Regions from separate parts of the Rheinheimera baltica genome, predicted to be linked through region 1. Evidence: predicted binding sites of a transcription regulator. Region 1 holds the regulator's gene; each other region holds the start of a gene.
What was found. The regulator sigma-54, encoded in region 1, starts transcription at its own class of promoters, with help from an activator protein. The targets are predictions, from matches to a motif close to TGGCANGNTNCNTGCTT.
Positions count from the first base shown of each region.

Region 1 (6,152 bases):
TTGTGACGGTTTCACTGCATTTCATACAGTATCTGTCTTGTGGTGATGGCGTACGAGTTCACGATGGCGAATTTGAACATCATCACGCGAGCTGCGGTAACTTTCTGCCAAACTTTCAGCCATATATACTGAACGGTGTTGTCCGCCGGTACAACCGATTGCAATAGTAAGGTAACTGCGGTTGTTCCGCTCTAAATGGGGTAACCAGGTACTAATAAAACTATTAATTTGCCATATATATTTTGCTACTACAGGCTCAGATGCCAGATAGTCTTTTACTGGTTGGTCTAGTCCGGTTAATGGTTTTAAATCAGGCTCCCAATGTGGGTTAGGCAGAAAACGCGCGTCAAATACAAAATCTGCATCTTTGGGAATACCATATTTAAAGCCGAAAGATTCAAATAAAATCACTAAGCGGCCAGACTTCTGTCCTAAAATACGCTCACGCAGCTGCTCTGCTAGCTGATGCACGTTCAAATCTGTGGTATCGATATATAAGTCAGCGCGGCTGGATATCGGGTCTAATAATTGCTGTTCTTGTGATATAGCTTCGTCTAACGACATCGCCTGATGCGACAGCGGATGCAAGCGGCGGGTTTCACTAAAGCGCTTTATCAGGCTAGCGTGATCGGCATCAAGGTACAGAATGGTTAAGTCCAACTTACGTGGCAGGTAAGACAAAATTTCCGCCAGCTCGTCAGGGTCTTGTGGCAAATTGCGTACATCTATACTCACTGCAACTCGCTCGTACTGCCCCATCACGGTTGTTGCCAACGTAGGTAATAAATTTACCGGAATATTATCAACACAGTAGTAGCCAAGGTCTTCCATTACACGCAGTGCGACTGACTTACCCGAACCGGAACGACCACTGACAACCAAAAGTTTCATTTTTCAGTTTCCAAAGCACTGTATTCCATGAGTAGCTGATATAACTGGCTGTTAGTGTCAGCATGACGAATTTTTTTAGTTAATTCTTTTTGGCTGAGTAACTTGGCTATACCTGCCAGTGTGCTCAAATGCGCCTGACATTGCTCTTCTGGGATCATAATAGCGCAGAATATATCAACCGGTTGATTATCAATAGCATCAAATGGGATGGCTTCTTTACTGACGACAAACACTAATATTGGCTTTGTTACGCATTTTAGTTTGCCATGTGGTATGGCTATACCTCCCCCGATACCGGTTGAACCCAGTTTTTCTCGTGTCATCAGGGCTTCTAGAATACTGTACTCTGACATTTCTGGAAGTTGTTGGTGCGCCAGTTCAGCAATGTATTCAAGAATGCGTTTTTTGCTGTTAAAAAGAACTGCACTTTTAGTGCAGTTCTCGGCAAGCATTGAAGTTAAGTTCATCATCTTCTAATCAGTGTCGGGAAATTTTCTCTTTATGCTTGATAACCTGGCGATCTAGTTTATCTATCAGCTGGTCTATCGCAGCATACATATTTTCATCTTCAGATATTGCGAAGACTTCACCACCGGTTAAATGCAGTTTGGCTTCAGCAATCTGCTTTAATTTTTCCACGTTTAAGATCACATGTACATTGTTTATATGATCAAAGTGTCGTTCTAGTTTGGCAAATTTACTGTCTACGTATTGTTTTAAGGCTGTGGTGATTTCAACATGGCGACCAGTTAGATTGATTTGCATAGACATATTCCTTCTTTTAGGCTTATTTACAGCAAGGTCTTGCGTTGATTTGACGGTGGGATATACAAGGACTCACGATACTTGGCTATGGTACGCCGTGCTACGTTAATACCTTGCTCCAACAGAATCTCGGCCATTTTACTATCACTTAACGGTTTGGCCGGATTCTCTGCCGCCACTAATTTTTTAATAAATGCGCGAATTGCAGTGGAGGAACATTCGCCACCGCTCTCAGTACTAACATGACTGGAAAAGAAGAATTTAAGTTCAAAAATACCTCTTGGTGTGTGCATATACTTTTGCGTCGTTACTCGAGATATGGTGGATTCGTGCATTCCAACCATCTCTGCAACGTCGTTAAGCACCATCGGTTTCATCGCTTCTTCGCCGTGCTCAAAAAACGCTTGTTGCTGTTGCACGATGCAATTAGCCACTTTTAACAGTGTTTCATTCCGACTTTCCAGACTTTTTAGAAACCACTTCGCTTCTTGCAGATGAGAACGGATAAATTGGGTGTCTGCACTGTTCTTAGCGGTTCGCGACATTGCAGCATATTGCTGATTTATTCGAACTTTGGGCATAGCGTCAGGGTTTAGTTCAACCTGCCAACGCCCTTTTACTTTAATGACACTGACATCAGGAACAACGTATTGTTGTTCTTCACGGATGACGTCAGCGCCAGGTCGTGGGTTCAGGCTATGTATTAGCCGCATCACTTCCTTTAACTCATCTTCTTTGAGTTTAGTCACACGCATGAGAGAACGAAAGTCACGATTGGCTAAAAATTCTGTATGATCCCGAATCATACTCCGTGCTTCCTCCAAAAACGGGGTATCTAGGGCAAATTGACGCAGCTGAACCAGCAAACATTCCTGTACCGAACGAGCGCCTACACCTACAGGGTCAAAAAGTTGAATGCGTTTTATGACGGCTTCAACTTCATCGGCTTCTATATCGTCAAGCCCAAGTGATTCAAGAATGTCGTCACAACTGATGGTTAGCAAGCCATTGTCATCAATAGCTTCAATAATAATTTGTGCGATGGCAAGGTCGGTATCTGAAAATGGTGTTAGTTGCATTTGCCAGCGCAAATAATCTTGCAACGTTTCACTGGTTTCTCCCTGATACACCATATCATCTTCGCCAGAGCCGCTTCCAGCGCTCACTGGAGCTGCACTTACTAAATCGTCCCAGTTATTATCCAGAGGTAAATCCTCCTGGATATTCTGCTCAGTCATGGAATCGCTGCTGTCTGGTTCGTTGGGCTCGTAGCTGTCGTCAGAATGGTTATCGTCACCAGAGCTGTCATTGTCTGCAGTGTTATGTTCTGCGTTGTCTTTGGTGTCTTTGGGGTCGGCAGAAAAGCTATCGTATTCGTCTTCTGCTTCAAGCAATGGATTAGCATCCAGTGCTTCCTGAATTTCTTGTTGCAACTCAATCGTCGACAATTGCAGTAGGCGTATTGCCTGCTGTAATTGTGGCGTCATGGTTAGCTGCTGTCCTAAGCGAAGTTGCAAAGAGGGCTTCATCTACTTCTACCGTTCTCCTGAATGACACGCTGTGAGTTATTTTGGCTAACTATAGCCTGAATTGCTCACCGAGGTATACATCGCGAACCTTTTGATTTGCCAGTACGTCTTGTGGTGGGCCAGCTGCAATGAGCTCGCCATGACTAACAATATAGGCAATTTCGCACACATCAAGGGTTTCGCGTACATTATGGTCTGTTATTAATACGCCGATACCCCGTTGGCCAAGGTGCTGGATAATTTTTTTTATATCTAAAACTGAAATAGGGTCAACGCCGGCAAAAGGCTCATCTAACAAAATAAATGCTGGATTGGCAGCCAGTGCTCTGGCTATTTCAACACGGCGACGTTCACCACCGGACAAGCTCATGCCCAGGCTGTGCTTAATATGACCGATATGAAACTCTTCTAACAGGTCATCCGCGATTTCTTCACGTTGGGTGCGGCTGAGGTCTTTACGGGTTTGTAAGATCGCAAGTAAATTGTCGTGCACAGTTAGTTTGCGAAAAATCGAACTTTCTTGCGGTAAGTAACCAATACCTTGTCGGGCGCGGGTATGAATCGGGTCGAATGTAATGTCTTTATCATTCAGACTTATACTGCCTTTATCTGAAGGTACCAGGCCGACAATCATGTAAAACGTAGTGGTTTTACCCGCGCCATTGGGCCCCAGTAAACCGACAATTTGCCCCGCGTTAACTTCCAGGCTGACATCTTTAACAACCTGGCGCCCTTTATAGCTTTTCGCCAAATGTGATGCGATTAACTTCATGGATTAGTTTTTTCCTCAGGCGTGAAAATTGTTGTTACACGCTTGGTCTCGTTACTCTCAGCGCTAAGCTGTTGCTTTTCGACGTTATATCTGATGACCGATGCTTTTACCACGCTACCACTTTGCGTTAGTTCTGCATCGCCGGTCAATGTTAGCGTGCGACTCGAGGGTTCATAGCGCATTTCCGCCGCTGATGCAGTAACCGGTTTTCCATCGGCAAGAAGCTGTGAATAACGCACCGGGGTGCCAGTTGCAACATAAACTTCTTTGCCTTTACCTGCACTGGCATTTATTTCTAGTTGATCTGCTTTCATTTGCATTGATCCCTGAGTGATCAATACGTTGCTACGATAGGTTGCTACGTTTTCTGCAATTGAAACCAGATTATCTGCATCAATTTGGATTTTCTGTGCATAGTCCGGCTCAGCGGCAAACACCGACATGCTGGTAAGAAATAAAACGACAATAAGGTTAGTCTTCATTTTGATATACCGTGTGCTCGTGCTGTAATAATTGAAAAGTTTTTTGGCTTAAATCGGCGTCAATACCGCTACCTTTAATATAAAAGCCTTTCCCTTGAATCAACACGGGTTGATTATTCTTCAATTTGTTATCAGGAAACAACATTTCAAGTCTTTCCGTCTCGATTCGCTCTATCAGTTCGTTAGGCTCCAGGCTATCGATACTCACTTGTTGCTCCAGAATAACCTTGTCTTGTGGGAACCATACTGCATACTGACTGCTGGCTTGCCAGCTAGGTTGGTGTTGGTTGTTATACAGCGTATATACAGGCTTTTCAAACTGAGTAAATCCAAGTAGCTCAAAATGCTCAAGGCGTTCAGCGCTTACGGTGTCAACGAGGTAGCCTTCGACATCAAACAGCCGGCGCGTAATGTTTTGTGCAACGTAATCAGGTAATAGCTCCTGATCGGTTTGCAAAGAGTCTGAATCGTCAGTTGGTTGAAACCACAGGTATGCTGCAGTGCCTGTTAACAGTAGGACGACAAAAATAAGTAGTTTTCTCATGAACTACTACCGTCAAATAAACCAAATTTATTTTGGCTTATCAGTAGCAAATCTGCCAGCTCACGCACGGCACCATACCCGCCTGCGATACTAGTGACAAAATGGGCATGTTTTATTAAGTAAGGATGGGCGTCGTTTACTGCTACTGCTAAACCGCAATGTTGCATAACTGTCCAATCTGCTAAGTCGTCGCCAATATAGGCAATGTGTTCGGGTTTAAGTTGCAGCTTTTGCTGTAATTCAGCAAACGCGCCCAACTTGTTCTCCTGTCCCTGATAAATGTAGGGCACGGTTAATGACGTCATACGCTGTTGTACTATAGCTGAATTACGCCCAGTGATAATGGCAACTTCTATACCCGCTTGGCGTAATGCTTTAATACCAAAGCCATCTCTAGTATGGAAAGCTTTTAATTCTTCGCCGTTATTGCCCAAATAAATACGACCGTCAGAGAACACGCCGTCGACATCACAAATTAACAACCTGATAGCGCTGGCTTTAGCGCATATATCGTCAGATACCGGATGATATAACTCATTAAACAATGACATCTACAGCACCCCTGCTCGTAGTAAATCATGCATGTTCATCGCGCCAATCGGATGGGCTGCGGCATTTACGATTATCATGCCGTTAATTTTCTTTTGCTGCATGATTTGCAAGGCCTCTGCTGCCAGCATTTCTGGCTTTGCAGTTATGCAGTGGCTAGTCATGACTTCGTCAATGGTGTTGCTATGAATATCAAAACGTTGATCAAGAATACGGCGTAAATCGCCGTCAGTGAAAATACCAACTAAGATGCCGTTAGCATTTACAACAGCAGTCATACCTAAACCTTTTTTTGATATTTCCAGTAAGGCATCTTTAATGGTGGCAGCTTGCGGTACAACCGGCACCTGTTCACCAGTGTGCATAATGTCTTCCAAGCGCAGCAAGAGTTTGCGTCCCAGACTACCTCCGGGATGCGATAAGGCAAAATCATCCGCTGAAAAACCTCTGGCGTCTAGCAGTGCAACGGCTAACGCATCGCCCATTGCCAATGTTGCTGTGGTACTTGCTGTCGGTGCGAGTCCCAGTGGGCAGGCTTCTTGTTCTACTTTTACACACAGGTGAGCATCAGCAAGTTTAGCCAGTGTTGATTTGGCATTGCTTGTCATGGCAATGAGTTT
Region 1 covers NZ_JAPJDY010000003.1:342,136-348,287, forward strand. The annotation lists gene ORJ00_RS06930 (HPr family phosphocarrier protein) at 1-25, opposite strand, end outside; gene rapZ (RNase adapter RapZ) at 22-891, opposite strand; gene ptsN (PTS IIA-like nitrogen regulatory protein PtsN) at 888-1,361, opposite strand; gene hpf (ribosome hibernation promoting factor) at 1,369-1,656, opposite strand; gene ORJ00_RS06950 (RNA polymerase factor sigma-54) at 1,683-3,185, opposite strand; gene lptB (LPS export ABC transporter ATP-binding protein) at 3,235-3,957, opposite strand; gene lptA (lipopolysaccharide transport periplasmic protein LptA) at 3,954-4,439, opposite strand; gene lptC (LPS export ABC transporter periplasmic protein LptC) at 4,429-4,983, opposite strand; gene kdsC (3-deoxy-manno-octulosonate-8-phosphatase KdsC) at 4,980-5,534, opposite strand; gene ORJ00_RS06975 (KpsF/GutQ family sugar-phosphate isomerase) at 5,535-6,152, opposite strand, start outside.

Region 2 (6,152 bases), on a different contig from region 1:
AACGCATCATATCGGGTTGGGCGGTGATCACCAGCGAGTTGCTGTCAGCGTGCGCTTCAATACTAATAGCCCGGCCCTGATTAGCGGCAGCACCACGACCACCTTGAGCACCGGCCGCACCTGTAGCCCCTTGCACTTCAGCTACAATAGATTCACTAACGCCTTTTAATACCTGTACCAGTTCTTCGGCTTTGGCATACTTTAGATAAAACACCCGGGTATTGCCGCTGGTTTGCAGTTCCGAATCCAGCCGTTTTGCCAGTTCTATTACACGCTGACGGGCTTGTAACTCGCCGCTGACAATTACACTGTTAGTGCGATCATCGGCCACAATTCTTGGCACCAAAAAGTCGGGTTGGTCACCACGGCCCTGGCTTTTATAAATGCTTTCCAAAATACGCACAATTTCCGGCGCTGAAGCAAACTGTAATTTTACAATCTCCAGCTCCTGATCGCCGGCTTTGTCAACACGCTGAATAATATCCACTAAGCGGTTTACCACTGCCGCCGGGCCGGTCATCATAATCACATTAGACGGGTCATAGTGCACGACATGGCCACCACCAGCCTGGTTGCTAAACTGGCGCAGCAATGGCGCTAGCTCACGTACAGATACGTTGCGAACCTGTACCACCCGGGTCACCATTTCGTCACCCTGGCCCGGAGCTTCATCTGTTACAACCGGAATATTGCTGGTTTTGGCGTCTTTATTGCGCACTACTTTTAATATGCCATTTTCCATTTCAACCACGGCGAAGCTATACACTTCAAGCACGTTGAGAAAGAACTGGTAATACTGTTGCTCGTTGAGCATTTCATAGCTGCGTACGTTAATACGCCCACGTACCTGTGGGTCAACAATAATGGTTTTTTTCAGGTTCATACCAACAATATTGATAAACTCATTTATGTCGGTGCCTTTAAAATTCGGCGAATACATTACCTCTTCCTGCGCTACCACAGAGGCAGCGGGAATAATTGCGGTAAGTGCAGCGGCCACCAGCATACTGGCCAGTGAGCGGCGGGAGAAAAAAGAAGATTGCCCTGATTTCATTAGTGAATAACCAATTAGTTTTATTATTTATTGTGACAGGCTTACCAGAATATCTCTGATCTCACCATCGCGTTCTATTTTAATAGCGGCTTCTTTAGCATCACGTAATTCATTAATTACGCTCATTGCCTGCTGCATATCGTTCAATGCTATACCGTTTATTTCTACCGCTAAATCATTTGCCTGCAGCCCCATTTGCGTAAACAAGCTGGGATCTTTCCCTGGCATCAACCGGTAACCCGCCAACTGGCCGTTGGCGCGATAAGGCGACACCCGGATATAGTCGAAAAACTTCATTGGCTCCGCCATCAGCTCTTCGCGCGCCGCCTCAAATTGCTCACTCACTTGCAACGGCTGCATTTCCATTGGTTCTGCAGCGGGAGCCATATCTTGTTGCACCGGCTCTTCGTTATAAGGTTCGTCAGCGCGGCCTAAACCGGCGTTGGCTTGGGCTATTTTGGTATACTCCATACCGTCAAGCATCAAGGTTTCATAACGACCGGCTTGTTGTAATAACACCCGGTCTGACAACACCTGCTTTAGAACTGCATTAGTACCGTCTATTTTGTCATTAACCGCATAAGTAGATTCAATTCCACGGCTTTCAATAATGGCACTGCCTTGATCCGGATCTGCAGCCACAGCCACTAAGCCCGTTAGTTTTACGTTGAGTTGCGTCTTAGGTGCCTCAGTAATAACCGGTACCACTTCTTTTTTCTCTGCCTCAGCGGAGGCTTTACCAAATAGCGCAAAACCGGTTAAAGCCGTCAGCTCTACGTTATTACGATTATTTGCTTTCGCCATTGGGGTCATGGCTGGTGGCAGAGTCATTGATGCAGGCTGCGGCAACACTTGCCAGCTTAAACGCGCCAGCAACCATGCCAGTATAATAACCAACACCAAATTCAGCGCTTGCTGCACCCGGTTTAATGGCACTTTCTGCAGTTGCTTGGTCAATTGCTGCGTGTTTAATAACGACTTCATTGCGCACTTCTATTTTATGAGAATAAATTATCTTACCCAGTTGTCTGTCAACCAACAAGCGTGGCCAAACATTTTACAAGGTATTAACCAACTTTTTTTTGACTTTCACGCCAAATTACCTGCTTTGGCCCTATAATAGCGGTCTTAGTTCGACAACCGCAGTTATATATTATGTCGTCAGTAAAATCATCATCGCAATCTAACAGCCCAACGTTACGGTTAGATAAATGGCTATGGGCTTGCCGCTTTTATAAAACCCGCGCTTTGGCGAAAGAGATGATCGAAGGCGGTAAAGTACATTATAATGGCCAGCGCTGCAAAGCCAGTCGAACAGTAGAACCTGGAGCAATGGTTAGATTAACCCAGGGAACAGATGAAAAAATTGTCACTGTGTTAGCATTATCGGAAAAGCGCTTAGCCGCGCCACTGGCACAAGCGTTGTACGAAGAGACTGCCGATAGCATAGAACAGCGGTTAAAAAGAGCGGAACTGAGAAAGACTAATAGCCTGTTTGCACCGCACCCCGACACCAAACCTGACAAAAAAGAGCGGCGTAAACTACTCTTGTTAAAATCGCAGCAGTAATAGAGAACAGCATGAATGTAGATAATTTATATCGATTTTTATTTCAGCACAAAAACGTACGCGGCGAGCTGGTACAGTTGTCATCCAGCCTCGACCAGATGTTACTGCATCACGATTATCCATTACCCGTAAAGCAGCTGTTAGCTGAACTGGTTGCCGCAACCAGTTTACTTACTGCAACGCTAAAATTTGAGGGCGATATTGCCTTACAAATTCAAGGTGATGGCCCGGTAAAGTTTGCTGCCGTTAACGGTACCAATGCGCAGCAGTTTCGCGGCGTGGTGCGGATGCAAGCCGAAATCTCTGGTACCAGTTTTCGTGAACTAATCGGCGAAGGTTACTTATTAGTAACCATTACACCGCAACAAGGTGAGCGCTATCAGGGTATAATTCCATTAAGTGGCGACAGCTTAACCAGCACACTAGAAGCCTACTTTGCCCAATCTGAGCAACTACCTACGCGTTTGTATTTGTATACCGATTTTCATTCAGAGCAATGCCGCGCAGCGGGTTTTATGTTGCAGGTATTACCGGTAGACCAGCAAAAAGCCAAAGCCGATTTTGACGAGCTGGTAATTTTGGCAGACACGCTAACGCAAGACGAAATGATTAACCTTGAAGCCGAACAGCTACTGTATCGTCTTTTCCATCAGGAAGAAGTTGAGCTGTTTACTCCGCAAACGGTCAGTTTTGTTTGTGGTTGTTCCAGAGAAAAATGTAGCTCAGCCATAGTTAGCTTGGGTAAAGACATAATTAACGAACACATTGCTGAGGGCAAGTTAGACATAAGCTGCGAATACTGTAATAGCACCTATCATTTTGATAGTGCCGACTTAACAACCCTATTGCAGCAATTGTAACCTGCCCCGGCTGTAATTATGAAAGAGTTACCGATATGTCGGTAACTCTTTCTCATTTCAAAGCCCTACAAATTCCTCACCGCACTCTCCCACACAAAAAATAAGTTAAAATACAACAAGTTAAATTAGTTCAGAGATTTTGGCACACCTTTCGCTTAACCGAATAAGTGATATTAACTATCTGTGCGTAACCGCACTAAGGAGAACATTATGCTGGGCTGGGCTGCAACATTTTTAATTATTGCACTGATCGCTGGCGTACTGGGGTTTGGAGGCATCGCAGGTGCAGCAGCAGGTATAGCAAAAATTATTTTTTTTATTTTTATCGTGTTACTCGTTATTTCATTACTGGTAAACGCGCTGCGCGGTAAAACGCCCAAACTGTAATTTCAAAAAACACAAAGAGGAAAATTTCTATGACATTGACCAACGTAATTGCTCGATTAGCTATTGTAACAATGCTGGCACTGTTCGTGATGGCCTGTGAAGATAATCACGCTGAAGAAGCTGGCGAAACCATCGACGAAGTAGTAACCGATGCTGGCGACAAAGTTGAAGATTTATGTGAAGATGTAAAAGATAAGGCAGATGCTAAAGACAAAGACTGCTGATTTGTAGGTGGTAACAATCAAGTGTTGTTACCACCTTAATTCCCTGGAGCCATTTCTGATATGATTCAAGCCTCAGTTTACACCTTACTGGCACTGCTCAGTGCCACTGCCAGCTGGCTGATACCTTCTTTGCTGTTAAAGCTACTATTCGCTTGGACCGCCTTGTCTTTAGCTGTAGTGAGTTCTGCCTATTGGTTTAATACCGCAACAATATTTAGAAAAAGGCATGATGGCAGCCTGCCTTGGTTCAGTCGCTGGTTATTTATACCCTTTTTACTTGGGGCAGGACTATATAACAAACTCGCCAGACGCTTTGACACTGTGCCATCAATACAACAGGTAAGTCAGGGGCTATATTTAGGCGCGCGTTTAACGGCCACCGATATGGACCGCCTGCAGCATCAACGCATAACCGCCGTGCTGGATGTGACTGCAGAGTTTGCCGCTCTGGATCAACTAACTCAGTTACCCGATATGTATTACCTGAACATCCCGGTGTTAGATCATGCCAGCCCAACAACCAAACAGTTAAAACAAGCGGTAGAATGGCTGCAAAAACAGCGAGCAGCAGGACGAACAGTACTGGTACATTGCGCCTTAGGCCGTGGCCGCTCGGTTTTAGTATTAGCCGCCTTTTTACTTAGCCGGCACAATAGCCGCAACGCTGAACAAGCCGTGGCGCTTATAAAGCAAATTCGCCATACGGCGCGGCTTAACAAGCGCCAGCTTTCAACATTGCGCCAATTTGCTAACAACTTTGAAAACCAACCGCCAAAACCGGTGTGGTTAATTGCTAATCCGGTTTCTGGCGGTGGGAAATGGGCCGCGGCAGAATCTGAAATTGTCAGCTTATTATCGCCTTTTCTGCAGCTTAGCATTCACACTACCAGTAAAGACTGCACCGCAGAAGCGCTGGCCCAACAAGCGTTGCAAGCCGGTTGCCAGTTGGTTATTGCCTGCGGGGGTGACGGTACAGTGACAGAAGTCGCGTCAGTATTAACCGGCAGCAACGTTCGGCTGGGCATTATTCCATTAGGCACAACCAATGCTCTCAGCCATGCGCTGTGGGGGCTGAAAGCGAAATTACTGCCAGTGCATTCAGCCTGTTTAAACATCATCGATGGCCAAAGTCGCGCCATAGATACTGCCCGCTGTAATAATAAGTTGATGTTGCTGTTGGCCGGTGTTGGCTTTGAGCAGCAAATGATTGCGGCTGCTGACAGAGACAGCAAAAACCAGCTTGGTCAGCTGGCTTACCTAAACGGGTTGTGGCAAGCAGTACAGGCCAACCATATTCAAACCTTGCTGGTTCAGTTTGATCAACAGGATGAACAACTGCTAAATACCGGCAGCCTGGTGGTTGCTAATGCTGCCCCGCTTACCACTGTGCTCGCACAAGGGCGCGGAGCACCTAACCTCGCAGATGGTATGCTGGATGTCACCTGGTTAACCAGCGGCAGCAATGACAACAGCTTGCTTAGCCTGACAGAGCTGGCACTGGCAGGGTTAACTGGCGTTAGCCTGAATGCCGCCAGCCAACATTGTCAGGCCCGCCGAATACAAATCCGCCGAAAGGACCAACAAGCATTACACTATGTTATTGACGGTGAGCTATACAGCGATAGTCGTTTAGATATTACTATTGCGCCCGCGTCTTTAAATGTGATGTTGGCAGACGTAGAAGAAAAGGAACACGTTGCTTAAGGCTCGGTCTGCTGGTATTTTTCCAATTTGTTATACAGTGTTTTAACACTGATGCCCAATTGCTGTGCGCTGTCTGTTTTATTACCGGCATTCTGCTCAAGGGTATTTAATATAGCGGCTTTTTCCAGCTGTTCCAGCGGCACACCGGCAGGGACCTCGTTCAACTCGGTTTCTGTTGTATCTGCCAGCGCCATCTCCAGCAACAAATGATCTGGTTCGATCATTTTGTCTGCCAAAATATAGGCCCGTTCAACAGCATGCTTTAACTCCCGCACATTACCCGGCCAGCGATGCTCTGCTATCAGCTGTAGCGTTGCCGTTGATAGCTGTTTTTGTTGCTGTTCCTGAGCATTG
Region 2 covers NZ_JAPJDY010000007.1:42,858-49,009, forward strand. The annotation lists gene gspD (type II secretion system secretin GspD) at 1-1,054, opposite strand, end outside; gene gspC (type II secretion system protein GspC) at 1,082-2,038, opposite strand; gene hslR (ribosome-associated heat shock protein Hsp15) at 2,210-2,623, shown strand; gene hslO (Hsp33 family molecular chaperone HslO) at 2,635-3,483, shown strand; gene ORJ00_RS12525 (DUF1328 family protein) at 3,694-3,870, shown strand; gene ORJ00_RS12530 (hypothetical protein) at 3,900-4,094, shown strand; gene ORJ00_RS12535 (diacylglycerol kinase family protein) at 4,155-5,798, shown strand; gene ORJ00_RS12540 (sigma-54 interaction domain-containing protein) at 5,795-6,152, opposite strand, start outside.
Region 2: a site for sigma-54 is predicted at 3,624-3,640, ahead of ORJ00_RS12525 (DUF1328 family protein). Genes of this name have one in related genera too.

Region 3 (6,152 bases), on a different contig from region 1:
AGTAAAATGCGCTGTGTCACGTTAACTCCCTGCAAAATAGCGATAAATAAAAACCCAACAGCAAATTGATACAAAGCCGCTAAAGCGGCGTAGTATTCGTGTTTTAAAGCGTAAATTAAAGGTTATTATGAAACTTCTGCTTAAGATTGCCTTACTCGTTGCCAGCGGCTTTGCTTTGCAAAGTTGTACTGGCGTGCCAGAGGGTGTTACACCGAAAACACCATTTGAGCTAAATCGTTATCTGGGTGAATGGCATGAAATTGCCCGGTTGGATCACCGCTTTGAAAGAGGTTTAACTGAAGTAACCGCTAACTACACTCTACGCGATGATGGTGGAGTGAAAGTAGTAAACCGTGGCTTTAGTACCGAAGAAAACAGCTGGCAGCAGGCTGAAGGCAAGGCTTACTTTGTCGGTGATAGCAATACCGGCGCACTAAAGGTGTCGTTTTTTGGCCCATTTTACGGAGGTTACAATATTGCCAAATTAACCGATGATTACAGTGTGGCGCTGGTGGTTGGCCCATCGCTGGATTACGCTTGGTTACTGGCGCGCAGTAAAACCCCGGAAAAAGCCGTCTGTGATGACTACATGGCATTTGCATTAAGTTTGGGCATTGCCAAACAACAATGGATATGGCTGCAGCAATGTAGCTAATACCCTAAGCTGATATTTGCGCTTTATTGATCAGGGCGTTAGAGTATTGGCAAACAGCACACAGACTTGCACTATGAGTGACGGTATAACCACGCCAATTAAGCACAGCACGCATTTAACTGAAATAGCCCCCGATACCTTTGTCGATGCTACGGGCCATCAGTTAACCCCTAAAGAAGTGCGAAACATTGTTACCCCGCATGACTTTGCCGTAAATACCTCCCTGTTCGGTTTAACACTGGCACGCCCTTGGCGTAGGGCCTTAGCCATAAGTATAGACGGGGTATTTATCGCTTTGCTGGCTGGCGGCGGCGTCACTTTTTTTACACCACTATATCTTTATCTGGTTTGGCGCTGCCATGCGCTGCAAAATATAAAAAGGCGCAACATTTTACTGCTGTTAATGCCGCTAATGCTGGTGTTTGCCTACACAGAAAATAACAACGTAGATGAAGACACTGTTATGGACATAGCATCCGCAATTGAGCTGAGCACGGCGGCTATTGCAATTGGTAATAATTGCGATGAAAAATGCGCTGACACCAAAGCCAATGAGCTGATTTCGGCACTGCAAAATGAACAACTAAGCAATAGCCAAGCCGAGGAAACACTAACAGACTTGCTTGCAAACTCAGTACTTAGCGCAGAGCAGCAACAACAAAAACTCACGCTATTGCAGCAACGTCGGGCTACACTTTCAGACGCACGCAAACTGTTGGTGCAACAGGCACCGTCAGAAACTTCAGCCGCACCTGCAAAGCTAAACTGGTGGCAAAAACTGCAACAGTCTGATCATAGCGTGATGAAATGGGCTCAGGGTATATTGGCAGATTTAGGCATCAGCTTTGGTTGGGCTGTGGCGTACTTAACGGTGTTTACCAGCTGGAATAACGGCCAAACTCCGGGTAAAAAGCTACTGGGTATCAAGGTAGTGCAACTGGACAATAAGCCGTTGTCATTGTGGGGCGCTTTTGGTCGTCAAGGTGGCTATAGTGCCGGTTTGGCTACCGGGCTTTTGGGGTTTTTCCAAATTTACTGGGACCCAAACCGTCAAGCCATTCAGGATAAACTGGCTGACACCCTGGTATTACGCATAAAAAACTAATCACGCCAGGCAACCCCCTTAGCGGGTTATTGTTAATCAGAAAGGTGGTTTTGTCATTGCAGTGTACCAAACCACTTATGTCAAACCGGCGCTTTTGCTTTTTTGATGTCGCGTTATTATACCGCTATAGTCAAGGTTTAAACCAACCGCTACGAGCGTCATTTTGTTAAAGTGTTACGTGCTAATTTGCACATTAATGACAGTACCCTGTTCGCTTGCATTTGCAACAGATGCGTCAGCAATTTTAGACGAAGCTGAAGATTACCTCACCGTTAATCCTGCACAAACACTTAGCTTGCTGGAAAGCTTTAACACCGCAGATAAATTGCCTTTAGAGCAAGTACTTCGCCGACACGTATTGGTACTAAGAGCAGCAGTACCAACAAGCAAAATGGATTTATTACTACAAACTCTGGAACTGGTTTTCCAACATGAACAGCAGCCGTATTTTCAACAGCAGCTTACCTCCATTAACAGCGCATTAGGTATTTGGTTGCGTCGCAATCAATATCTGCATGATGCCCAGCTTAGTTTTGAATGTTCGTATAAATATGCCACTACAGATAAACAACGACTAACGTTAACAAACAGCATGGCGTTAGTGGCACGACAGCTTAACGATACAGAAAAAGCCCGCGAGCTATTTAGCCACGCGCTTATGCTGGCTAAACAGTCTGAACAGACAAATGTTGTGGCGATGGTAGAAAATAATCTGGGACTACTGGCGCTGGACGCTGGAAAGTTTGCTCTGGCAGAGGCGCACTTGCGTGAAGCGCTCAAGCATTATCAATCGATTAGTCAACGTGCCGGGCAAATATCGGCAGGAACAAATCTCTTAGCGTCCTTTTTACTACAGCAACAGTTTGATAATTTTCAAGGACTTTACGGCCCAACTGCCACGCTTGCTGCAAGCTTTCCAAATGAAAGTAAGCAGGCGCTGTTGTTCTGGTTGGACACCCGTTTTCAACAACAACATGGTACGGTTGTCACTACTGAGCAGCGCTTAGCTCTGCTGGAAGCTTATGACAAACTGGAAGATGATAAAGTTAGAACGTTGATCTATCACCACGTTGCATCCTATCTCGGTGTTAATGTTGCTCTACCTCAACCACCAATAAATAAGGTATTCGAACGTCCATGGTTCCAGCTCGTCAAACAGTGTGAATGGCCACACGCTTCATAATACGCTCAATTTCTAGTGGGCTTAGCACTTAGCAAAAAAACTGACACAATTGTCAGATAAATTTACACAACACCTAGCAATGCGATAACCAAACAAAAAATATCATTATAAAACAAATGGATAAACTAGTGGCGCGAAATTTGCAGCTTACTAAACTTTTGTCGATATAGGGATATTTACATGTATAAGTTGTTGTTAGGCGCTGCACTGGCCTCTGCTTTATTCGTATCAAATGCTCATGCAGGTCTAATTTATGAGCAAGGCCTGGAAAGTGTTGCTACAGGTCACAACCCGTTTAAATACAATTTTAGTTATGATGATTTTACCTTAGACAGTAGCTATGACATTAGCCGTATTACGGTTAATGCTTTTGCGAATTTTGGTAACTTAGACAATATCGGCAATATGGATTGGGAAATTCGCTCCGTCTTAAACGGCCTTCCTGGCGGTATATTGTTTAGCGGCAATGTGGGTTCTGTTGCTAAAAATGATACTGGCTTAAATTTCAGCGGTTGGGATTTAGTTGATTACAGTATCGATGTAACAAGCTTTAATTTAATGGCTGGAAGCTACTTTATTGGTCTTAGAGCCAATAACGCACAAAATGTACACCTAACCTTAATTAATAATCGGGTAAATATTACCGAAGCCCTTGTTGCTAATGGCTCTGGCTATACTGGTTATTGGGGCGGCAGAGACTTCGCTTACCGGCTTGAAGGTGAGCCAGGTGTAGCGTCAGTACCGGAACCCCTTAGCATTGCATTGCTTGGTCTGGGTTTAGCGGGTATTGGCTTTTCACGTAAGAAGAAAAAAGTCTAAGCTTTAGTAGCATACTTAAATATTTTTATAGAACCTCAGCAAGTCTGAGGTTTTTTTATGCATACGATGCGCATTCAAGCGGATAAATTTATTCTCCAACAAACAGATGATTAAGTTTTTACATTAATCTGATATTCACTTTTCTTGCTTTTTATTTGCTATTCCCCTGCCAAGCTAAATATTCTTTGAATGCAAGGTGTGATAAAAAAATGCTAAAGCTGAATGGATTTATAGCGGCAATTCAACAAGCCATAGAAACAGCTTCTGATGCTGTAGCAAAGGAAAACGTCAAAATTCTCACCAGCTATTTTGATGAAGTGCCGATGCGTCAATCGCCTGAGGAAAACCCAAAAAATAATGTCAAAATTGAGCCATTTTTAAATTTTGATCCCAAATCAAATAAAACACAGCTCATTCCTAAAATGGTGGCCATGACGTACCCGCGTGAAACGGCTAAAGGCATCGTTGAACACCAAGTGATGGTACCGCTTATCTCCCTCGCTCCGATTACCACACTACAACCTACCGAAATGACAGTAGAAATTGATTTAGAGTTTTTAGAAAGAGATGACGACATTATTGTTGGCTTTCCTCAACTGAAAAAATCCATGTTTGGCGGTGAAAAAACTCAAGACAACAAACCTAACGCCAAACTCACGATGAAAATAACAACAACAAACCGCCCCGCGGGAATAAGTGCTGTGATTGAAGGGTATGACAAAGTTGTGCGCGCGCAAATACCAAGTTAGAGCGTTCCCGATCACATTGTGTTGATCAACATTAACCAGCAGAAGGAAAGACAATATGGCAGATACATCAAATGGTCCAGCCCTGGTCTCCATGGCGCAGCAGTTTACCGGTTTACCTATGGGCTCATTAATTGGTGGCCCGTTAATGGCCGCAGCAAAAGCAAATCAACAAATGGCGCTAACCCAAGTTGATTTTCTAATGAAGACCTGTTTTACCCAAGCATCAAGCACAAGCGGGGGTAAAACGGATGCTAAAGTTTACCAACCAACAATGATTGAAATGCAGTTAACCCGAGGGGTGATTACACCAGGAGCAAAAGCAGGTGATCCTGCTGTAATTCAAAATATAAACTCAACGATTAAATTACCACTATTAACTATCTTACCGCTGAATTCACTAGCGGTTGACAACGTCAACGTCAACTTTGTAATGCAGGTAAACAGCAGTTACAGCGAAGACCACAGTGATACCAGCTCAGAGTCTACTCATGCAGAAGGCAGTTTTGACGCCAAAATTGGCGGATTTTTATGGAGCGTAGAAGTAAAAGGCAGCGTATCGCATGATAGCTCAAGCAGCACCACCAACAGTACGCACTATCAAAAAAGTAACTCAGCGACATACACAGTAGATGTGCATGCCGGGCAACTCCCTTTACCACCTGGTGTCGGTGTCATTATACAAGCCTATACCAACAACATTACACCGATAGAAATGCCTGCTCAAGAAAAAGCAGCCTAGACACGGAGGGCATCAGCAAGCTGATGCCCGCATTATATGAGGTAATTATAATGAATACGGTAACAATACAATGCCCACATTGCCACCAGGGTTCCATTGCACTTGAACCCAGATTATTGCTTCAAGGCGCAATTTTTACTTGTTCACTCTGTGGTTCAGGCTTGTCTGTGGCAAATGAAACAAGCACACAGTTACTTGAACAAAGTCTTGATAAGCTGGAACAAATAAAACAGCATGCCCATGCTAAACCTTTGATGTAATGCCATGATCATTGCAAGCTGGAATTTAGAAAAAAATGGCCAATCTTCGTCTTTGGAGAAACAAAGTAAAGTCTCTGACTTTATTCACCAACTTTGTGCTTCAGATGGCCTTGGCGCAGACGTGCTGTTTTTGTGTGAAGTACATAGCGCACGCTCACTGGACTACATTAGTTTTCTGCAACAGGTGTATCCTGATTACACTATTCATACTGTTCATGGCGGCTACAGTAACGACTACGTTATTATGTTTCGTACAAATCAAACGATTCAGTGGATCCAGGATATTCCGCTGCGTTATTTGAATCGCAGCCTAAGCATTTTTTCCTTACAAGGAACCTATGTTGGTTTTGCACACTTTAAATCCGGGCAGACCAATTTAACGAAAAGCCAAATTGAATGGGCAGCCTTAATACTAGAGCACAATAGCACCTCTAATTGGCTCATCACCGGCGATATGAATTGGGATTACAGTAAGTACAACCAACTTGCTATGCCTGCAGGAGCACATGCTTATAGTTATTGGCAAGATTGTACACAGCGTAAAGGTGGTATTTTAGATTGGTGTATTGCGGGGAAAAATACCCAGGTTAGCGGCTTTGATTTGGCTAACCCTATGAAATGGAACCCGGCTTATTCAGATAT
Region 3 covers NZ_JAPJDY010000008.1:66,132-72,283, forward strand. The annotation lists gene ORJ00_RS13940 (hypothetical protein) at 1-20, opposite strand, end outside; gene ORJ00_RS13945 (lipocalin family protein) at 128-655, shown strand; gene ORJ00_RS13950 (RDD family protein) at 729-1,760, shown strand; gene ORJ00_RS13955 (tetratricopeptide repeat protein) at 1,957-2,943, shown strand; gene ORJ00_RS13960 (PEP-CTERM sorting domain-containing protein) at 3,124-3,762, shown strand; gene ORJ00_RS13965 (DUF2589 domain-containing protein) at 3,972-4,511, shown strand; gene ORJ00_RS13970 (DUF2589 domain-containing protein) at 4,567-5,250, shown strand; gene ORJ00_RS13975 (hypothetical protein) at 5,301-5,510, shown strand; gene ORJ00_RS13980 (endonuclease/exonuclease/phosphatase family protein) at 5,515-6,152, shown strand, end outside.
Region 3: a site for sigma-54 is predicted at 3,073-3,089, ahead of ORJ00_RS13960 (PEP-CTERM sorting domain-containing protein). Genes of this name have one in related genera too.

Region 4 (6,152 bases), on a different contig from region 1:
CCAGTAATATTGCTAATGCCAATAGCGTGAGTAGCAGCGTAGACCAGACTTACAGAGGGCGTCATGCTGTATTTGCAGCTGAATTGTCTGATGCAAAACGGATGCAGGGTGATGATAGTGTTGGTGTGAAAGTGCTGGGCATTGTTGAGTCTGATGCGCCGCTTAACGTTGAGTACGCGCCAAACCATCCGTTAGCCGATGAAAATGGCTACATCTACAAACCTAACATAAACATCATGGAAGAGATGGCGAACATGATTTCTGCATCACGTTCTTACGATACCAATGTACAAACAGCTGATGCAGCTAAGCAAATGGTGATGCGGACCCTGCGCTTAGGCCAGGCAAACTAAAGGCATAAATGATGACGAGTTCAGTAGATAGCAACTCCGCCCTAGGCGGCATGTACTGGGACAATACCAGTAAGGTTGAAGAAAAGAATAACGGGGCTTTGACGCAGGCAGATTTCTTTGCCTTGTTAACGCAACAGTTGGCGTATCAGGATCCAACGAAACCCGTTGAAAATGACCAGATGATTGCGCAGATGACCAATTTTACGATGGCTGATGGTATTGGCTCATTGAATCAGAGCTTTAAAGGTTTTGCCGAAAGTATGACGTCGAATCAAGCGCTACAGGCATCCTCTCTGGTTGGGCGTAGCGTGTTGACACAATCGGATGAGATTGTGTTTACCGGCGAAACCTTATCAAGGGGAAATATCGAACTTGATAAGCCAGCCACGATGATGAAGATCCGAATCGAGAACGATAAAGGGGAGTTGATACAAAGTTTTAGCGTTGAAAACCCCAAAGTAGGAAAGAACGAGTTCGTTTGGGATGGCACTACAAATGGTACAGGTAGTAACAGTACAACCCCTGATGATTCTACTGGAGAGACCGGCGCTGATGGCGAAGACGTTATCGATAGAGTTAATGCGGGTGTCTACAAAATTAAAGTAGACGTTAGTTATGCTGACGGTACAAACGGCAGTTTGCCCGTAAATGTTTATACGCCGGTTGGTAGTGTCAGCCTAAATGGCACTGCTGGAGGAATTATGTTGAACCTGATTGGACTGGGTGCAGTGAAATTGGGTGATGTGTTAGAGGTTTCATACACTTAACAGTGAGCTGAGGTAAATATGAGTTTTAATATCGCGTTAAGCGGCTTGGCCGCAGCACAAAAAGATTTGGACACCACGGCGAACAATATCGCCAATGTCAATACGACAGGTTTTAAAGAGTCGCGGGCAGAATTTGCTGACGTCTACGCTACGTCAATTTTCTCTTCTGGCCGAACTAAAGTGGGTGATGGTGTTGCTACATCATTGATAGCACAGCAGTTTAATCAAGGTTCGTTGCAATTTACCAACAATTCGCTTGATTTAGCCATTACCGGCGAAGGCTTTTTTGCCCTGACCCCTGATCGGCAGTCGCAAGATTTAACCTACACAAGGGCTGGTGCGTTTAAGCTTGATAAAGACAACTTTATTGTCGACAATAAAGGCAACTTTTTGCAGGGCTTTTCAGTCGATCCGGTGACAGGTGAAAACCAATCCGTCAGTTTAAGCACAACACAACCCATCTCTATTCCAACTTCTGCGGGTGCTCCCCGTGAAACCAGTAATGTTTTCCTTAGCATGAATTTAGATTCCCGCGCGGTTGAAACAGGGAGTATTGCTTTTGATCCAACTGATCGTTCAACGTATAACCATTCAACTTCTGTAACGGTTTACGACAGTTTAGGTGAGTCACACACTGTAACTACTTACTTTCGCAAGGTTGATACCACAGCGCCAGCTCCATCACAGTGGGAAACGCGTTTGGTGTGGGACGACAACGTTGCAACACCACCAGGTCCTAATTCGTGGTTCAGCGGTGATGATTTGTATTTTGATTCAAGCGGTAACTTCGATACCACATTAGGTGTTCCACAAATAGTACTGCCTTTGGCCGATCTTAACTTAGCCGCCAACGGGTACCTGAATAATGGTGCTCAGTTTGGTAATGATGTTGTGGTTAACTTCCGTGATGCATCAGGCGTGCGTTTACCTACACAGTATGCGGCAAATTTTGATGTAACCAATCTCAGTCAGGATGGTACAACAGTTGGTAACTTAACCGGGGTTGATATCGATGCGTTTGGTCGGGTATTGGCAAGCTACAGTAATGGTGACTCTACCTACCTGGCACAGGTTACATTAGTACGCTTTGCTAACGTGCAAGGTTTAAAGCAAGTGGGTAACACGTCCTGGAAGCAAAGTATTACCTCTGGCGAGCCGATTGGTGGCCAGGGTAATACCGGCACTTTTGGTGCCGTAAACGCGTCAGCGTTGGAGCAATCAAACGTCAATTTAACCACAGAGCTGGTTGACTTGATCAGTGCGCAACGTAACTTCCAGGCCAACTCCAGAGCGCTTGAAGTGAACAGTACCTTACAGCAGACAGTACTGCAGATACGCTAATTTTTGACGGAAAAAGCACCACCGCTTGCGGTGGTGCTTATTTATTAATGCATTAATAAATAATAACATTTTCGTAGTTCCGCTAAATTCCACCATAAATATCATCAGATGGCATCATTATTGCTTTATTACAGTAGATACTGTAAGCGGAGCACGTTATGGACCACCTTCTATATATCGCAATGAGCGGTGCTAAAGAAAATATGAATAGCATTGCGGTTCGGTCAAACAACCTGGCAAATACTGGCACTGTTGGTTTTAAAGCCGATTTTGAACAAGCAAGAGCCATGCAGGCTTTTGGTGAGGGCTTACCAACACGTGTGTTTTCGTTAACAGAACAGCCCGGTCAAAACTTTGACGCTGGTGCCGTGATTATGACTGAGCGAGAGCTCGACGTTGCGATTCAAGGAGATGGTTGGATTGCCGTTCAGGCGCCCGACGGAAAAGAAGCTTACACCCGGGGCGGCAACTTACAGATTACTGCTCAGGGTATGCTCGAAACCAGTAGTGGCTTACCAATAATGGGTGATGATGGCCCTATTCAGTTGCCTGTGCCACTTGCCAAGGTTGAAATTGGTAATGACGGAACGGTTAGCGTATTGCCACAAGGTGCTCCTGCCGGTGCTATTGAGATTGCAGGGCGGATAAAGTTAGTTCGGCCCGTAAACAGTGATATGGAAAAAGGCACCGATGGTTTGTTTCGTCGCAAAGACGGCCAAATTGCCGAAGCCAGCGCCGATGTGAGTTTGTTAAATGGTGCAATTGAAAGTAGCAATGTAAATGCAGTAGGTGAGATGACGTATTTAATCAGTTTACAACGGCAATTTGAATTGCAGGTGAAAATGATGAAAAGCGCTGAAGAGATGGATACGCAACAGAATCAGTTACTCAGAATAATTGGCTAATAGAATTATTACAGGGCGCAAGCCCGGGAGGCAAGCATGCATCCAGCTTTATGGATCAGCAAAACCGGATTAGACGCAAAGCAGCGTGATATTTCGGTTATTTCCAACAACCTGGCCAACGCCAGTACGGTAGGCTTTAAGAAAAGCCGGGCTATTTTTGAAGATCTGTTGTACCAAAACGTCAATCAGCCTGGTGGTGCATCGTCACAAAATTCTGAATTGCCCAATGGCTTAATGATTGGTGCAGGTACTAAGGTGGTTGCCACGCAGAAAAATTTCAGCCAAGGCAATATGCTTACCACTGATAACAGCCTGGATATGATGATACAAGGTCATGGCTTTTTTGAAGTTTTAATGCCCGATGGTACCACCTCTTACACCCGAAATGGCCAATTTACCGTTAATGACGAAGGTAGCTTAGTTACCTCAGGTGCGGGATATCAGGTGCAGCCAAACATTGTTGTACCGCCTGATGCACTGAGTATTAGCGTATCGCAAGATGGTCAGGTATCAGTGCAACTCCCAGCGCAAGCTGAACCAGCCGTATTAGGACAGTTAACCGTAACCAATTTTATTAACCCGGCTGGTTTAGAACCAACGGGTCAAAACCTGTTTCGTGAAACGGGCGCCAGCGGCGACCCTGTACAAGGTATTCCGGGCTTAGAAGGGCTTGGTATTATTGTTCAGGGCGCTTTAGAAACGTCCAACGTAAATGTAACGGAAGAGCTGGTTAACCTGATAGAAAGTCAGCGCGTTTATGAGATGAATTCAAAAGTCATTTCTGCCGTCGACCAGATGTTGGGCACGGCAATTCAGCAGCTGTAGCAGGAGGGGTTATGTTACGCTTTATATTTGTCATTAGTCTGGTGGGATTGCTTAGTGCTTGTGCATCATTACACGAACCGGCACAGGATGACCCATACTTTGCACCGCTAGTGCCGGAGCCAGCTTCGCGGCCTTTGGTGCAAACCGGGTCATTGTTTGCGCAAAATTATTCCAACAGTTTGTACTCTGACAATAAAGCGCGACATGAAGGTGACATTATTACGGTTGTGCTACGTGAGAGCACTCAAGCGAGTAAAAATGCGAAAACGGAGCTGAAAAAAGACAGTTCCACCTCCCTTGAACCAATGGTAGGGCTTAGCGGCCGCCCGGTATCAGTTGCCGGTAATGTGTTGCAATTGGGTGTTGATAGCACATCGGACTATAAAGGCGATTCTAAGGCAGACCAGAGTAACAGTTTAGTCGGCAACATATCAGTCAATGTGTTGCAGGTGCTGAATAACGGCAATCTGGTTATTCGGGGCGAGAAATGGTTAACCCTAAATACCGGTAAAGAATATATCCGCCTGACAGGTGTAATTCGTTCACAGGACGTTGATGTAAACAACACCGTTGAATCGACTAAAATTGCGAATGCACGCATTGAATATAGCGGCACGGGTGCACATCATTCCGGACAGTCACCAGGTTGGTTAAGCCAGTTTTTTAACAGTTCGTTATGGCCGTTCTAGGAGTGTCCAAATGAAACGTATTATTGCGCTGTTATTACCCATGTGTTTGTTGGCCTTACCAGTCTCTGCTGCACGCATTAAAGATGTGGCGGATATAGAAGGTGTGCGGTCGAACCAGCTGGTTGGTTACGGCTTGGTTGTTGGTTTGCCCGGTACCGGTGAACAAAGCCCGTTTACCGAGCAGAGCTTTCGCACGATGTTAAGTAATTTTGGCATTACCTTGCCTGGTAATATGAAAGCGCAAATTAAAAATGTCGCCGCTGTGGCGGTACATGCAGAATTACCGGCGTTTGCTAAGCCGGGGCAAACGTTGGATATTACCGTATCCTCTGTCGGCAGTGCTAAAAGCCTGCGGGGCGGTACGTTGATGCAAACATTTTTAACCGGTTTAGATGGTAATGTTTATGCTGTTGCGCAAGGCAGCTTAATTGTCAGTGGTTTAGGTGCTGAAGGGTTGGACGGTTCACGTATTTTGGTTAACACACCTACGGTAGGCCGTATTCCAAATGGCGCCATGGTAGAGCGTGAGGTGGTGACACCGTTTGCTGAGAACGACTTTATTACCTTTAATTTGAAACGTTCAGACTTTACGACGTCAAAACGTTTAGCAGAAGCTATAAATGGTTTTATGGGGCCAGAGACTGCATTTTCATTGGATGCGACGTCGGTGAGGGTTCGCGCACCAAGGGATATCAGTCAGCGTGTGTCGTATCTGTCCACGTTAGAAAATCTGACGTTTGAGCCAGGAGACAGCTCAGCCAAAATTATCATTAACTCTCGTACCGGTACTATTGTAATTGGCAAAGAGGTTAGATTATTTCCGGCTGCTGTTACCCACGGCGGATTAACTGTGACTATCGCCGAGAACCCCCGTGTAGTGCAGCCAAATGCGCTTGCAGGTGGACAGACGGCGATTGAAGAAAACACCATTATTGATGTGCGGCCAGAGCAGTCTCGTATGTTTAAGTTTGACCCGGGTGTAACGCTGGACGACTTGGTGCGCACCGTGAATGCGGTTGGAGCAGCGCCGGGCGATTTAATGGCTATTCTTGAAGCGCTAAAAGAAGCTGGTGCTATCCAGGGCGAGCTGGTGGTAATTTAATATGAGCCTGACGCCGAACAAGATGTCTTATCATGACCTGGGTAGCCTGCAGCAAATACGCAGTAATTCAGGTAAAGATCAGGTTGGTGCTTTGCGCCAGGCTGCGGAGCAGTTCGAGTCGATATTTTTCAGTATGTTGCTTGGCAGTATGCGCAAGGCTGGTGAGGCCT
Region 4 covers NZ_JAPJDY010000005.1:252,706-258,857, reverse strand. The annotation lists gene flgC (flagellar basal body rod protein FlgC) at 1-353, shown strand, start outside; gene ORJ00_RS10600 (flagellar hook assembly protein FlgD) at 365-1,120, shown strand; gene flgE (flagellar hook protein FlgE) at 1,139-2,461, shown strand; gene ORJ00_RS10590 (flagellar basal body rod protein FlgF) at 2,620-3,366, shown strand; gene flgG (flagellar basal-body rod protein FlgG) at 3,403-4,191, shown strand; gene flgH (flagellar basal body L-ring protein FlgH) at 4,203-4,880, shown strand; gene ORJ00_RS10575 (flagellar basal body P-ring protein FlgI) at 4,891-5,982, shown strand; gene flgJ (flagellar assembly peptidoglycan hydrolase FlgJ) at 5,984-6,152, shown strand, end outside.
Region 4: a site for sigma-54 is predicted at 2,571-2,587, ahead of ORJ00_RS10590 (flagellar basal body rod protein FlgF). Genes of this name have one in related genera too.